One region of the Streptomyces sp. Root1310 genome, then DNA from elsewhere that is predicted to be linked to it. Evidence: riboswitches for the same ligand, from Rfam matches in the RefSeq annotation. Region 1 holds a riboswitch; each other region holds the start of a gene.
What was found. A riboswitch is a leader RNA that binds a small molecule or an ion and turns the genes downstream of it on or off. The one in region 1 is predicted to bind cyclic di-AMP.
Positions count from the first base shown of each region.

Region 2: it holds a riboswitch for cyclic di-AMP, as region 1 does, so the genes downstream of both, ASD48_RS14250 (C40 family peptidase) here and ASD48_RS18865 (transglycosylase SLT domain-containing protein) in region 1, are expected to answer to the same signal.
Region 3: it holds a riboswitch for cyclic di-AMP, as region 1 does, so the genes downstream of both, ASD48_RS27160 (LysM peptidoglycan-binding domain-containing M23 family metallopeptidase) here and ASD48_RS18865 (transglycosylase SLT domain-containing protein) in region 1, are expected to answer to the same signal.
Region 4: it holds a riboswitch for cyclic di-AMP, as region 1 does, so the genes downstream of both, ASD48_RS07455 (transglycosylase family protein) here and ASD48_RS18865 (transglycosylase SLT domain-containing protein) in region 1, are expected to answer to the same signal.

Region 1 covers NZ_LMEQ01000012.1:164,971-168,697, reverse strand. The annotation lists gene ASD48_RS18875 (DUF2092 domain-containing protein) at 1-399, opposite strand, end outside; gene ASD48_RS18870 (polyprenyl synthetase family protein) at 626-1,636, opposite strand; cyclic di-AMP (ydaO/yuaA leader) riboswitch at 2,280-2,506, shown strand; gene ASD48_RS18865 (transglycosylase SLT domain-containing protein) at 2,510-2,983, shown strand; gene ASD48_RS18860 (HAD family hydrolase) at 3,168-3,727, opposite strand, start outside.
Region 2 covers NZ_LMEQ01000005.1:127,742-131,468, forward strand. The annotation lists gene ASD48_RS14235 (DUF397 domain-containing protein) at 1-127, opposite strand, end outside; gene ASD48_RS14240 (helix-turn-helix transcriptional regulator) at 137-997, opposite strand; gene ASD48_RS14245 (ATP-binding protein) at 1,211-1,693, shown strand; gene ASD48_RS14250 (C40 family peptidase) at 1,757-2,230, opposite strand; cyclic di-AMP (ydaO/yuaA leader) riboswitch at 2,234-2,445, opposite strand; gene ASD48_RS14255 (hypothetical protein) at 2,788-3,093, opposite strand; gene ASD48_RS14260 (ATP-dependent Clp protease proteolytic subunit) at 3,101-3,727, opposite strand, start outside.
Region 3 covers NZ_LMEQ01000023.1:690,620-694,346, reverse strand. The annotation lists gene ASD48_RS27165 (alpha-galactosidase) at 1-928, shown strand, start outside; cyclic di-AMP (ydaO/yuaA leader) riboswitch at 1,198-1,392, shown strand; gene ASD48_RS27160 (LysM peptidoglycan-binding domain-containing M23 family metallopeptidase) at 1,397-2,368, shown strand; gene ASD48_RS27155 (hypothetical protein) at 2,629-3,727, shown strand, end outside.
Region 4 covers NZ_LMEQ01000001.1:1,729,934-1,733,660, forward strand. The annotation lists gene eno (phosphopyruvate hydratase) at 125-1,411, opposite strand; gene ASD48_RS07455 (transglycosylase family protein) at 1,840-2,556, opposite strand; cyclic di-AMP (ydaO/yuaA leader) riboswitch at 2,560-2,746, opposite strand; gene ASD48_RS07460 (transglycosylase family protein) at 2,951-3,727, opposite strand, start outside.

The sequences.
Region 1 (3,727 bases):
GCGCAGGGTGTGCGTGCCGGAGGCGAGCTCGGTGAGCTTGGTGGACGGGTCGGCGGACGAACCGTCACCGCCCTGGGTGGCCCCCGAGAGGAGCCCGCTCTCCAGTCCGCCGAGGTCGGGCAGCCCGAGGTCGGTGCTGATCTTCACCGTCCCGGACAGCTGCTGCACGTCCGAAGCGGCGATCTTGTCGAGGAGCTGCTGTGCGGTGATCTTCGGCAGGTCGGGGTCGCCGGAGTCGGCGAGCGCCGGGACCAGCCCGATCGTCGCCGCCGCCACACCGATCACGGTGACCGGGACGATGTACCGTGCGGCCTTGCGCCGTCCGAGGCGCAGGTCGTCGGCTTCCGCGCCGGTCGACTCCCCGCCGGTCGTGGTGTCGTCGGATGCCTTCGGTGCCATGTGTGCCTTACCTCCGTCGTCGGCGGCGGCTGGTCATCTCGCGCCTGAACGTCCCCACCCCAAGCCGCCATTCTCACCCGAATCGGTGAGGAGTGGTGTTTTCCGTGGTTCCCATCTGACCAAATCGGCCATGGGGAAGCGTCAGCCCGAGGGCTCAACTCCACATACGCCTGCGGTATGACACGGAGGTGACGAGGCGGCATCCGACCCGTAGGGGTCCCCGGGGTCAGCCCGCCCGGTGGACCACCGCGTCGCAGAGTTCCATCAGCGCCGCCTTCGCGTCGCACTCCCGCAGCGGCGCCAACGCGGACCGCGCTTCCTTCGCGTACCGCACGGTGTCCCGGCGGGCTTGCTCCAGCGCCGGGTGGGCCCGGAGCGCCTGCAGTGCCTCGGTGTGCCGGGCGTCGTCGGTCAGGTCGGAGTCCAGCAGCTCGCACAGGGCGATGTCCTCGGGCAGCGACAGCCGCGCCGCCCGCTCCCGCAGCCTCAGCACGGGCAGCGTGGGAACGCCCTCGCGCAGGTCCGTCCCCGGCGTCTTGCCCGACTCGTGCGAGTCCGAGGCGATGTCCAGGACGTCGTCCGCCAGCTGGAAGGCGACGCCGAGCCGCTCGCCGTACTGCGTGAGCACGTCGACGACCGTCTCGTCGGCGCCGGACATCATCGCCCCGAAGCGGCAGGCCACGGCCACCAGCGAGCCCGTCTTGCCGCCGAGCACGTCGAGGTAGTGGTCGACCGGGTCCCGTCCGTCCGTGGGCCCCGCGGTCTCCAGGATCTGCCCGGTGACCAGCCGCTCGAACGCCTCGGCCTGCACCCGCACCGCCTCGGGCCCGAGGTCGGCCAGGATGTGGGAGGCGCGTGCGAAGAGGAAGTCACCCGTGAGGACGGCGACGGAGTTCCCCCAGCGGCTGTTCGCGCTGGACACACCGCGCCGCACGGCCGCCTCGTCCATCACGTCGTCGTGGTACAGCGTGGCCAGGTGGGTCAGCTCCACCACGACGGCCGAGGGCACCACACCCGGCGCGTACGGGTCCCCGAACTGCGACGCGAGCACCACGAGCAGCGGCCGGAACCGCTTCCCGCCCGCGCGTACGAGGTGCTGGGCGGCCTCCGTGATGAACGGGACCGCGCTCTTGGTGGCCTCGAGCAAGCCTTCCTCGACAGCCGCCAATCCGGCCTGGACATCGGCTTCCAGAGCCTGGTCCCGCACGCTCAGCCCGAACGGCCCGACGACGGTCACGAGGGGTCTCCTGTCTGCTGGTGTCTACTGGCGATTACGCGGTTTGTCGATAGGTCTCTGCCATCACTCAAGTCAGCGTATCCGGTCACGTTTCGATCACCGATAGCCCCCACGTCCCGCGGGCTCGAATGGACTCGCCCGGGAGGCCCCCGCAGGCCAGGCGGTATCGGATCACGCCCGATATGTTTTTGATCAGCTCATATGAGCGGACATGGAGAGAGTTACCGGGAACCCGGGATTCATGTCCCGGACCGGGTCTCCCGTCGGGCCGACGGTCCCGCGCGCCCCTCTCCCCACGTGACGACGATCACGCATTCTCCTCACCCTTCCCCCGCGACGCGTCGGGCGCGAGGGGAGGCGATCCCCCTCCGCCCCCTCCACCACTCATCGCCGGTGCTTTAACGATGAGTTGGGACTAATGCCCGATTCGCCACTCTTGTGCAAGCTGGTGAGTTGGCTCACTCCCCACGAAGATCCGGCTCAGGTCCCCCCTTCACCGATTCTCCGCACCCCTCAAGCAAGTTGAAGCTTTGCACCCACAAAGGATCAAGCACCCCATAGGCCACAGACCAAGGTCAATAGGGGTGATCTGTGAATCCGGTACTTGTTTCGGACATGTGCTCTCGCATACGTTCCCGGCCTGTCGGGCGGAACGCCGAATCCTGCCGCCGCCCGCACACCCATCGATAACGCTCGGCAGGAGCGGGGGAACCAGGTAAGTCGCCGAAACGGATTTCCGGATGTCTTGGACACACAAGACGTTTCGGGCAGGCCGTACGGCTTGGGGTAAAGCCGCGACCGTCAGGACGCGACCGGGCAGCTCCCGCCCGAACCCGACAGCTCACCTCGCAGGCGCCGGAGAGGAAATTCGACATGCCCGCTGCCGCTCAGCCGCGCCGCAACCGTTTCATCCGCACGATCGCCGTCGCCGCCACCGGCGCGGCCGTGCTCGCTCTCCCCGTCCTCGGGGCGACCACCGCCTCCGCGGCGACCCCGGCCGTCTCCACGGCCACCAGCCTCGGCTACGCCAACAACCTCGACGGCTGGATCCGCGCCTCCCTCCAGGTCATGGGGCAGCACGGCATCCCGGGGACGTACAACGGCATCTACCGCAACGTCATCCGCGAGTCCTCCGGCAACCCCTACGCCATCAACCTCTGGGACTCCAACGCGGCCGCGGGCATCCCGTCCAAGGGGCTGCTGCAGGTCATCGACCCGACCTTCCGCGCCTACCACGTCAACGGCACGTCGTGGGACTCGTACGACCCGGTCGCGAACATCACCGCCGCCTGCAACTACGCGGCCGCGCGTTACGGCTCGATCGACAACGTGTTCGGCGCGTACTGACCGTCCCGCCGGCCGGTCACCGGCTGGCGGCCGCCGGGGCCCGGGGCTCGGCGGCCGCCGGCCCGGTAGCCAGTAGCCGCCAGCCGGTAGTCGCCAGCCGACAGGCGTTGGCAGGCGACCGGTGGCCGGTAGAGGTCGCCCGTAGCCCGTAGCCGGTAGCCGGTAGCCGGTAGCCGGTAGCCGGTTACGGAAACATTTGTTCGAGGACGACGGCCACGCCGTCGTCCTCGTTCGATGTCGTCACCTCGTCGGCCACCGCCTTGAGCTCGGGATGGGCGTTGGCCATGGCGACCCCCCGGGCCGCCCAGTCGAACATCGGGATGTCGTTGGGCATGTCCCCGAAGGCGACGGTGTCCTCGGGCCGCAGCCCCAGGCGTTCGGCGGCCAGGGCCAGCCCCGTCGCCTTGGTGATCCCGCAGGGCTGGAGTTCGACCGTGCCCGGCCCCGACATGGTGACCGTGGCCAGCGAGCCGACCACCGAGCGGGCCGTCGACGCCAACTCGTCGTCGGACAGCGTGGGATGGCGCAGCAGCACCTTGCTGATCGGCTCGCACCACAGGTCGTCGCGCCGGCCGACACGCAGGGCGGGCAGCGTCGGGTGCGGCATCCGGTAGCCCGGCTCGATGAGCGTCAGTCCGTCGACACCGTCCTGGTCGACAGCCGCGTACAGCTGCCCGACCTCCGCCTCGATCTTGCCGAGCGCGGTCTCGGCCAGCTCCCGGTCCAGCGTGACCGACCACAGCA
Region 2 (3,727 bases), on a different contig from region 1:
CGGAGGTCGGCCGGGCCGTCTCCACACAGTTGTTCGCTCCCGTGCTGTAGCTGCTGCGCAGCCATCGCACATCGGGGAGACGGTCGGGATCGGTACTGGAAGGTACGTTCCGCGGTGGTGCGGACATGGTGCCTCCTTACGCGCCGTCGGCTATCGCGGCGATGTAATCCGATGAGTCCCCGGGCGAAAGGGCGTGCGCCCGAAGGGCGTTGAAGGCCTCGGTGTAGGCCTGGAGGTCTTCTTTCCGTTCGAGATAGAGGCTACTCGTCAAGTGGTCGAGAACGACAACATCCAGATCAGAAGTGCGCGAAAATGAGAAGATAACGAAAGGGCCGGTTACCCCGATATGCGCTCCGGCGGCGAACGGCAGCACCTGGAGCCGAACTTGGGGCAATCGGGCGGCTTCCACGAGCCGGCCGAGCTGTCGCGCCATCACCTCGGGCCCGCCCACCTCCCGTCGCAGCACCGCCTCGTCGAGCACCGCGCACAGTTCCAGCGGCGGCTGCGCACGCAGCACGTCCTGGCGGGCCAGCCGCACCTCCACCAGGGTGTCGAGCTGGTCCTCGGCGCCGCCGTCCACGGATGCCCTGGTCACCGCCCGCGCGTACTCGGGCGTCTGCAGCAGCCCCGGTACCACTGTCGTCTCCAGGGTGCGCATCGCGCTCGCCTGTGACTCCAGACTGATGAAGTCCCGGTAGGTGGGCGGCAGCACCCCGCGGTAGGCGTGCCACCAGTGGTCCCGGCCGCCACTGCCGTCGTCGCCCGCCAACGCCAGCATCAGCTCCCGCAGTTGCGGATCCTCGACGCCATAGGCGTCGAGAAGTAACCGCACATCGGCCGGTTTCGATCCACTGATGCCGGTCTCGATGCGGCTCACCTTGGACTGGTGCCAGCCCACGAGCCGGGCCGCCTCACCACTGGTGAGACCCGCCTGGGCGCGCAGATTGCGCAGTTCGGCGCCCAGCTTCCGGCGGCGCACCGCGGGACCGTGCTGCATGGGCTCCTCCTTACTCCTATCGGGCCGACCAAATACGCTCTGCCGTCGCAGAGTTCACCGCATCGGGCGACAGATATATGCATATCTTGGTGGATCCCACCCGTGACCGGCGCGGTAATGGCAGTCTGGCGGAGAAGCACCAGTCCGGGACCGTACTCGAACCATCCGCACCGTGTCGGGCTCCCGGTCCCGTGGGAAAGGGTCGACGTCGCCATGGCAGATCACCTGGAAGCATCCGTCACTCTGCCGAGCGATCCCGCCTCGGTCTACGCGGCTCGCGTATTCGTGGCCGGCGCTCTCGGGGAATGGGGCCTGCCGGCGGACGCGGAGATGGCCGACGCCGTCCGGCTGATCGTCTCGGAACTCGCCACCAACGCCGTACAGCACACCTTCGGGCAGTCACCCACCTTCACGGTGGACCTGGTCCTCGACCGTGACGAACACCTGCGCGTCGGGGTCACCGACAGCCACCCGCGCTTCCCGAAACGACTGCCGGCCGCCGTCCAGCAGGACAACGGCCGAGGGATGGTGATCATTCGATGGCTGACCGCGGAGTGCGGCGGCAGGCTGAGAGTGCGGCCCACCCGGGAGGGGGGCAAGACGGTCACCGTCGAGCTCCCGTGGGCCGTCCCGGCGGCGGAGCCGGTGGCCGGTGCCCTGACGGCCCCGGCGGAGGGAGAGCTCCCGGGGCGGTGAAGGCGCGTCAGGACGCCCCCACCACCCCGGGAAACCGGCCCGTGACCCGGGCAGGCCCAGGCCCTAGCGGACCCGCCCGTACCAGACGCTCTTGGTCCAGATCTTCTGGAGCTTCACCACGTCGCCGGTCTTAGGCGAGTGCCAGATCTTGCCCTTACCCGCGTAGATCCCGACGTGGTAGACGTTCGACCCCGAGTGGAAGAACACGAGGTCGCCTGCCTTACGGCTCGACGCCTTGATGTGCTTCGTCTTGTTGTACTGCTGGGACGCCGTCCGGGGCAGGCTCTTGCCCGCCTTCTTGAACGAGTACAGCGTGAGCCCGGAGCAGTCGAACCTCTTCGGTCCGGTGGCCCCGTACTTGTAGGGGGCACCCTTCTTGGAGGCCGCGATCTGGAGCGCCTTCGTCGCCGGTGTGGCGGCCGCGGCGTCGGGGGCGAGCCCCGGGACCACGACCGAGCCGCCGACGGCGGCGATGGCGAAAGCCGAGGCCGTACCGGCCCGGGCCATGAGCGACGGGACACGATTGAGCGCAGTCATGCGCAACCCTTCGTCAGCCGCCTGTGAAGGATGACCTGTCGGATTCGGGCTGGCGAAGTTGCCCGGCCGCTGCTGCGGCTTCACCCCAAGGGCTGCTCGGCCCGGCCATGGCGTGACCGTTCCGGCGACCCGTCGTGCCTGGGTCCTCCACTCCTGCCGATGCACTCCTGTCGACCGGTCATCCGGGCGGCGGCAGGACTCGGCGTCCGCCCGGACCGCCCCGCCGCTTGTGGCGGGGGCTTGTCGTCAGTCAGGGATCTTGGCTCACCGATGTCCGAAAATCCCAACGGAACCGGGGATTTGTGGGGTTACTCACCACTCACCCGTTCGGGTGGACACCCTGATGGGCGATCAGGTGTCAAGGCACCTCAGGGGCTCCCACCAGCGGTGGAGCCCGTTATTCCGCCCGAAGAGCGCCCTTTTGCGCAACCGCAAGGGGGTCGGGGGAACAGTAGACGCTCCGCTGAACGGGGGTACCTCTTCTGGGCCGTTTCAACTCCGGTCCGGTCGTCACGTCCTGAGCGCGAGGGGTCCGGACCGGAGGTGGATCCGGCGGGTCAACTGTCGGAGAGCGGGGGCAGCGTGACCCGCCCGGTGCGGCGCTCGCCGTCCAGGACGCGCAGCGCCCGCGCGAGCGTCGGCGCGTGCAGCTCGCTCTCGCCCCGCTGGTGCATCCGCGCCAGCGCGTCGCGCAGCGCGGTCGCCTTGGTCACCAGGGCCTGGGCGGCGCGCAGTCCGCGATAGGTGTCGCCGTGATGGGCGGGGTTGATCCGGCCGAGCAGGTCGACCACGTCGAGGTAACCGTCGATCAGCTCGGCCTCCGCGCGGGTCAGCGCGGGCAGCGGCGGCAGCTCGGGCACCATCGGCCGCTCACCTCCCGCCGGGCGCGCCGGCCGAGGCCTTGCGGCTGGGGATGATCCCGTCCACCAGGCCGTACTCCAGGGCCTCCTGGGCGGTGAGGAACCTGTCCCGCTCGATGTCCGCGGTCACCTGCTCCGGCGTCCGCCCGGTGTGCCGTACGAGCATCTCCTCCAGGCTCGCGCGGACGCGGGCCAGCTCCTCGGCCTGGATCGCCAGGTCACTCGCCTGTCCCTGGACGGGCTCGGGCAGGGACGGCTGGCGGATCGTCATCCGCGCGCCCGGCAGGGCGTAGCGCTTGCCCGGCGTGCCCGCCGCCAGCAGCACCGCCGCGGACGAACCCGCCTGGCCCAGGCAGGTGGTCTCCACGTCACAGGTGACGTACCGGATCGTGTCGTAGAGGGCCGTCATCGCGCTGAAGGAGCCGCCGGGGGAGTTGATGTACAGCGCGATGTCCCGGTCCGGGTCCTTGTGTTCGAGGTACATGAACTGGGCCATCACGTCGTTCGCCGAGATGTCGTCGACCGGCGTCCCCAGGAAGACGATCCGCTCCTCCAGCAGCTTCGAGTACGGATCCGTCGTCCGGTGTCCGTAGCTGGTGCGCTCGGTGAACTCGGGCAGGACGTGACGGGCGGACGG
Region 3 (3,727 bases), on a different contig from region 1:
GATGGTCAACCCGGACAGCGAGCTGTACCGGGCGCACCCCGACTGGGTGCAGTTCCAATCCGGACGAAAGCGGACGGAGTTCCGCAATCAGCTCGTGCTGAACCTCGCGCGCGAGGACGTCCAGGAGTACCTCTGGCAACAGCTCCACGCGCTCCTGTCCAGCGCGCCCGTCGACTATGTGAAGTGGGACTTCAACCGCTGCTTCACCGACGCCGGCTGGCCGGACGACCCCTACCCGCAGCGCCTCTGGGTCGACCACGTACGGGCCCTGTACGCGCTCCTGGACCGGCTGCGGGAGGCCCACCCCGGGGTCGCCTTCGAGTCCTGCTCCGGCGGCGGCGGGCGCATCGACCTCGGGATCATGAGCCGCACCGACCAGGTGTGGACCTCCGACAACACCGATCCGCTCGACCGGCTCGACATCCAGCACGGCTTCAGTCAGATCCACCCGGCCCGGGTGATGGCGGCATGGGTCACCGACAGTCCCAACGCCCAGCTCAACGGCAGGGTCAGCTCGCTGCGCTTCCGGTTCGTCAGCGCCATGGCCGGCGTGCTCGGCGTCGGCGGTGACCTCTCCGAGTGGGGCGAGGAGGAGCTCGCCGAGGCGCGTCGATGGGTGGACCTCTACAAGGAGATCCGGCCGCTCGTCCAGCAGGGCGACCTCTACCGGCTGCGGCCCCCGGCGGGCGGCCTGAGCGCCGTCCAGTACGTGCGCGGTGACGAGAGTGTCGTCCTCGCCTGGCTCCAGGCGCAGCGGTTCGGCGAACCCGTCCCGGCGCTGCGGCTGCGCGGACTCGACCCGACGGCATCGTACGAATGCCGTGAAACGGGCGAAGTTCACCGAGGGGCGGTATTGGTCCATCACGGACTGCGCACCGGACTCCGGGGGGACCTTGATGCGACAGTTATCCGACTGCGTCGCATCTGAGGTTTCTGTCCGAATTGAAGCCTTAATTCCAACTCGCTCTGGAATAAAGGAACCTGGAGAGCTGTCACGTGAGGAGCGTCATATCCGTGACCGTACGTCGCCCGTCATGTTCACGTAATTCGTAGGCGTTTCCAGGGTGCTTGGCGATAAAGGGACCCCTTGTCTCACGCAGTGTGACCGGGGATTCCCACAGGGGATCAAGAGATGGGCGTGAGCGGCACAACCTCTGCTTGTCCCTGTGCGTCCCGGTCGCTTACGTTCCACACCAATCCGGACGGACGCCGAATCCTGCCACCGCCCGGAGCCCGCACACTCACCCGTATCTGGCAGGAGCGGGGGACCCACAGGTACAACCGCCTGTTCCGGTCTCCGGAAGAGGCTTTGGGGTAAAGCCGCGCCTCGGCGCGGCCGGGCATCTCCAGTCCGCACCCGACAGCTCACCTCGCAGGCGCCGGAGAGGAATTCGCCATGCCCGCGAAGGGTAAGCACCGCCGTCCGAAGACCCAGCGCTTCACTCGTTCCATCGCCGTCGCCGGAACGGGCGGCGCCGCGCTCGCCCTTCCGCTCATAGGTGCCGCCGGCGCTCACGCGGCCCCCGCCCAGTCCGTCGCGCAGTCGGCTTCCCAGGCCGTTCCGGAAAAGGCCGTGCAGTCCGTGCCGGTGGCGCAGAAGACGGCCACCGCCACGACGGCCAAGTCCTACACCGTGCGGTCCGGCGACTATCTGTCGAAGATCGCCGACGAGCAGAACGTCAGCGGTGGCTGGCAGAAGCTGTACCAGGACAACCGTCGGGCCGTGGGCAGCGACCCGTCGCTGATCCACCCGGGACTGAAGCTCTCGATCGGCAAGAAGGCCGCGAGCACCGGTTCGTCGTCCGGCTCGTCGTCCGGTTCCTCCTCGTCCTCCCCGTCGAAGTCGAAGGCGTCCGGAACCAAGTCGTCGTCCTCTTCCTCCCCTTCCTCTTCTTCGTCCGGTTCGTCCTCCTCGAAGGCGGTCACCCAGGCCGCCGAGAGCGGCACCGGCACCTCCAGCGGGTACACGCTGCCGGTGGCGGGCGCCACCGTCGGCACCGCTTACCACACGGCCGGCAGCATGTGGTCCAGCGGCTACCACACCGGCACCGACTTCGTCGTCCCGACCGGTACCTCCCTCAAGGCCGTGGGCGCGGGCACCGTCGTCTCCGCGGGCTGGGGCGGCGCGTACGGCAACCAGGTCGTCATCAGGCTCGCCGACGGCTACTACGCCCAGTACGCCCACCTGTCCCAGCTCTCCGTCTCGGCCGGCCAGACCGTGACCGCGGGCCAGCAGCTCGGCCTCTCCGGTGCCACCGGCAACGTGACCGGCCCGCACCTGCACTTCGAGATCCGCACCACGCCGGACTACGGCTCCGACGTGGACCCGATCGCCTACCTCCGCTCGCACGGCGTCTCGATCGGCTGACCCCGCCGACTCCGACGACCTCCCGCCTGACACGCGGCCGAAGGCCGGACCCCGATCCCCGGGTCCGGCCTTCGGCTTGTCCGGGAACGGCACGGCACGGCACGGTCGGCCGGGCGGGCGGTGTCGGACTTTGCGCGTTCATGATCGTTTCATTGCGTTCTTGTGGCAGCCCTTCTTGCCCCGTCGACAGGCGGGTCAGAGTGGGGACACAGTGATCTCCGTCAGCGAGCAAGCGCTTTCTATCGCTCTTCGGAGGTCCTGTGTCCGGCGTCGACCGACGCATCGTCATCAAGGGCGCCGCCGCCGCGGCCGCCGTCACCGCCGTCAGCCTGCTGGCCGGACTCGTCTCCGCGCCCGCCGGGCACGCAGCCGGGATCCCGCGCCGGATCGTCGAGAACCTCGACCGCGGCCTGGTCGCCACTCCGTCCGGCGAGGGGACCTTCCTCAGCTGGCGGCTGCTCGGCACCGAATACGCGCGCTACGGCGACACCCTCGCCTTCAACGTCTACAAGAACGGCCGCCGCCTCAACCGGGAGCCGGTGCGGAAATCGACGACCTATCAGGACAGCACCCGGGGGACGGGGACCTATACCGTCCGCGCCGTCGTGGCCGGGCACGAGCAGCGGCCGAGTCCGGCGGCGCTGCGCTTCACCGACGGCTACGCCGAGATCCCGCTGGCCGACGCCGACGGGTACACCGTCCAGCACGCCTGGCCGGGCGACCTCGACGGCGACGGACGCTACGAGCTCGTCGTCAGCCGGCTGTCGGGGACCCGTGACAGGCCCGACCTGCTGGAGGCCTACACGCTCACCGGTGAGCGCCTGTGGCGGGTCGACCTCGGCCCCGGCTCCTACACCCAGGTCGGCGGGAACGGCGCCAACGACCCGGCGCCCGCCGCGATCAGCGGTTCCACCGCGATCGGCGGCTATCGCAACGACGACAACGTCACCGTCTACGACCTCGACGCCGACGGCCGCGCCGAGGTGCTGGCGCACACCGCCGCCGGGACCACCTTCGCCGACGGGGCACAGGTCACCGCCGCCTCGCCCGCGAACCAGTTCGTGTCGGTGATCGACGGCGCGACCGGCACCGAGCGGACCCGGCAGCCCGTCCCCGACGACTTCACGGCCGACGGCCCGTCCGGCGGCCACTTCGGCGTCGCCTACCTCGACGGCGTGCATCCCAGCCTGGTCACCAAGCTGGTCACCCGCGTCGGAGCCAAGCGCGGCTCGTTCCGGGTCCTCTTCCAGACCTGGGACTTCAACGGCACTGATCTCGAACGCCGTTGGAAGTACGTCGTGGACCCGACGACCGGCGCTACCAGCTTCCACCAGATCCGGACCGTCGACGTCGACGGGG
Region 4 (3,727 bases), on a different contig from region 1:
CCCGCACACGGTACGGGACCGGTACGGGGACGTACGTACGACTGGCGGAGCCTTGACCCGGTTAGGGTCGGCGGCGTCGGCCCTTGCCGTGCCCGAGGTCCGCGGAGCGGACGCGCGGGAGGGTTCAGCCCTTGAAGCGCGGGAAGGCGCTGCGGCCGGCGTACACCGCGGCGTCGTCGAGGATCTCCTCGATGCGCAGCAGCTGGTTGTACTTGGCGACGCGGTCCGAGCGGGCCGGGGCGCCGGTCTTGATCTGACCGCAGTTCACCGCGACCGCGAGGTCGGCGATGGTGACGTCCTCGGTCTCGCCGGAGCGGTGGGACATCATGCACTTGAAGCCGTTGCGCTGGGCCATCTCGACGGCGTCGAGGGTCTCGGTCAGCGAACCGATCTGGTTGACCTTGACGAGCAGGGCGTTGGCGGAGCCCTCCTCGATGCCGCGGGCCAGACGCTCGGGGTTGGTGACGAAGAGGTCGTCGCCGACGATCTGGACCTTGTCGCCCAGCTTGTCGGTGATGACCTTCCAGCCGGCCCAGTCGTCCTCGTACAGCGGGTCCTCGATGGAGACCAGCGGGTACGCGGAGACGAGCTCCTCGTAGTACTCGGTCATCTCGGCGGCCGAGCGGGACTTGCCCTCGAACTCGTACGCGCCGTCCTTGTAGAACTCGGACGCGGCGACGTCGAGCGCGAGCGCGATCTGCTCGCCGGGGACGTAACCGGCCTGCTTGATGGCCTCGATGATGAGGTCGAGCGCGGCGCGGTTGGACTCCAGGTTCGGGGCGAAGCCGCCCTCGTCGCCGAGACCGGTGGACAGGCCCTTGGTCTTCAGCACCTTCTTGAGGGTGTGGTAGACCTCGGCACCCCAGCGCAGGGCCTCGGAGAAGGACTCCGCGCCGATCGGGGCGATCATGAACTCCTGGATGTCCACGTTGGAGTCGGCGTGCGAGCCGCCGTTCAGGATGTTCATCATCGGCACCGGCAGCAGGTGCGCGTTGGGGCCGCCCAGGTAGCGGAACAGCGGCAGGTCGCTGGCCTCGGAGGCGGCGTGCGCGACGGCGAGCGAGACGCCGAGGATGGCGTTGGCGCCGAGCGAGCCCTTGTTGTCGGTGGCGTCCAGGTCGAACATGGCCTGGTCGATCAGGCGCTGCTCGGTGGCGTCGTAGCCGACGAGCTCCGGGCCGATCTGCTCGATGACGGCGAGGACGGCCTTCTCGACACCCTTGCCGAGGTAGCGGTTGGGGTCACCGTCGCGGAGCTCGATGGCCTCGAAGGCACCGGTGGAGGCACCGGACGGAACGGCGGCACGACCCGTGCTGCCGTCGTCGAGGCCGACCTCGACCTCGACCGTGGGGTTGCCTCGGGAGTCCAGGATTTCCCGGGCTACGACGACGTCGATGGACGGCACGAGCATCTCCTTCTTGGGATGTGACGCTGGTTGTGCGGGGCCCAGGGGCCTTGATGAGCCCTTGCTGAGCCTTGCGACTAGAGCCTAACCGCCCCGGGACCGTCGGCAGCCGACCGACCGTCCCGTGGACAGACAGACGGTACCTATTGTTTCCGCCCGGAACAAAGGGGGTGGCCGAGAAAAGCCGACAGGAAGTGACGAACGGGCAAAGAGAAACCCCGCTCCGGTGCGTACGGGGGAACACGCACCGGAGCGGGGAGCCCGTGGGGACGGGGGGAGACCCTCACGAGGTCTTCAGTGTGCCGACCTCGGATATGAGGGCGCTGTGGCTTCTCTGGGGGCCAGGTGTCACTTCGGATGCCGCGTCACACAGGCACGGTGTCACGGCAGGCGCGGTGTCACGGCAGGCCGCAGTGTCACTTCAGCCCGCGATGTCACTTCAGGTGGAGCTGCTGGCCCGGGTAGATCAGGTCGGCGTCGGTGACGATGTCCTTGTTCAGCTCGAACAGCTTCGCCCAGCCGCCCTTGACCTTGTGCTTCTCGGCGATGGAGCTGAGGGTGTCGCCCTTGACGACCTTGTACTCGCCGTCACCCTTCTTGACCTTCTTGCCGGTCGGGGTGGTGACCGTCTTGGAGGCGGCCGGGCGGTCGGTGGAGCGGGAGGAGCTCTGCTCGTCGGTCGAGCGGCTGCTGGTGCTGCCGCTGTTCGACGAACCGGAGGAGCCGGAGGAGCTGGACGAGCCGGAGCCCGAGGAGTCGGCGCTCGAGCCGTTGTAGGCGGCGCCGGACAGGCCGGTGCCGCAGACCGGCCAGGCACCCTTGCCCTGACCCGCGAGGACCTTCTCGCCGATCGCTATCTGCTGGGACTTGGAGGCCTGGTCGGCGGTGGAGGCGTAGGCGGTGCCGCCGTACGCGGCCCAGGTGGACGCCGAGAACTGGAGACCGCCGTAGTAACCGTTGCCGGTGTTGATGGACCAGTTGCCGCCGGCCTCGCACTGGGCGACCGCGTCCCACTCGGAGGCGGTGGCGGCGGAGGCGTTGCCGGCCGCCATCAGCGGGGCGGCGATGGCGACGCCGGTGACGCCGGCGAGCGTGGCGACGCGGGTGGCCTTGGACGGACGGCGGTGCTTGCCCTTACCGGAAAACAGCATGGTGGATCCCCTCACCGACGCCTGCGAGGTGAGCTGTCGGGTTCGGGCCGTGTGAGTTGCCCGGCCACTTCCTCGCCCTTCGGAGCGCTGCTCCGTGGGAGGTGTGGCTTCACCCCGAGCCGTTCCGGTCAACCGACCGGCGCGGCACTTACCTTGGGTCCCCCGCTCCTGCCTACGGCGCTTGCGCGACGACTGTTCCCGGTTCGCCGCTGGCAGGATTCGGCGTTGCGACGGCCGGGGCTCGGGTTGCCGAGCGGCCTCGACCGTAGACACGCGATCGGCGGAATTTCAAAGACGATCAGGGCTTCTGAGACTCATCCCACACTTTCACCAAACCGGACATTCGGCGCGAAGCGTGACGTGAACTCCCGCTGTTTTTCTTGGGCTTTGCGCCCTATTCCACCCCTGTGTCGAGGGTCTGACCGGCGGCGATGTTGCTCGGGTCGACGCCGATGAGGTCCTGGTTCTCGGCGTAGAGGGCGCGCCATCCGCCGTCGATACCAAGGGAGTCGGCGATGGACGCGAGGGAGTCGCCCTCCTGGACGACATAGGTGGCCGCGGCGTGCCGGCCGGCGGAGGCGGTGGTGGTGCCGTCCGCGCCGGTGTCGGTCGCGCTCTTGGTCGCGGCCTCGTCCGCGGTGGCGCCGCGGTGCTTGCCCGAGCCGAGGGAGCCCGTGTCGACGAGGCTCCAAGAACCTTCGTCCTGGACGTATTTGTCCGAGTCGTCCGCACCCGGGGTCGCCGTGGGCGAGCTGTCGCCCGTCGAGCCGTCGCTCCGGCCGCCGGAACCGCCGGACGTCCCGGAGTCCTCCGCTGCGGCGGAGGAAGAGGACGAAGGGGAGGAAGCGGACGCCGAAGGCGAACCGGAGGAATCAGCGGACGAGTCGGACGAGTCGGACGAGGAGTCCTCGTCGGACGACGAGCCCGAGGATCCGGACAACCCCCTGGACAGGTCGGACAATCCGGAGGACCCGGATGAGTCGGACGAGTCGTCCGCCACGCCGGTGTCCACGTTCAGCGCGCCGTTCTCCTGGGTGAGCCCGGAGGTCAGCCCGCAGGTGCCCCACGCGCCGATCCCCTCGGCCGCGAGCACCTTCTGCGCGACGGCGATCTGCTGGCTGCGACTGGCCAGGTCGGGGCTGGTCGCGTAGTCGAGGCCGCCGTTCGCCTC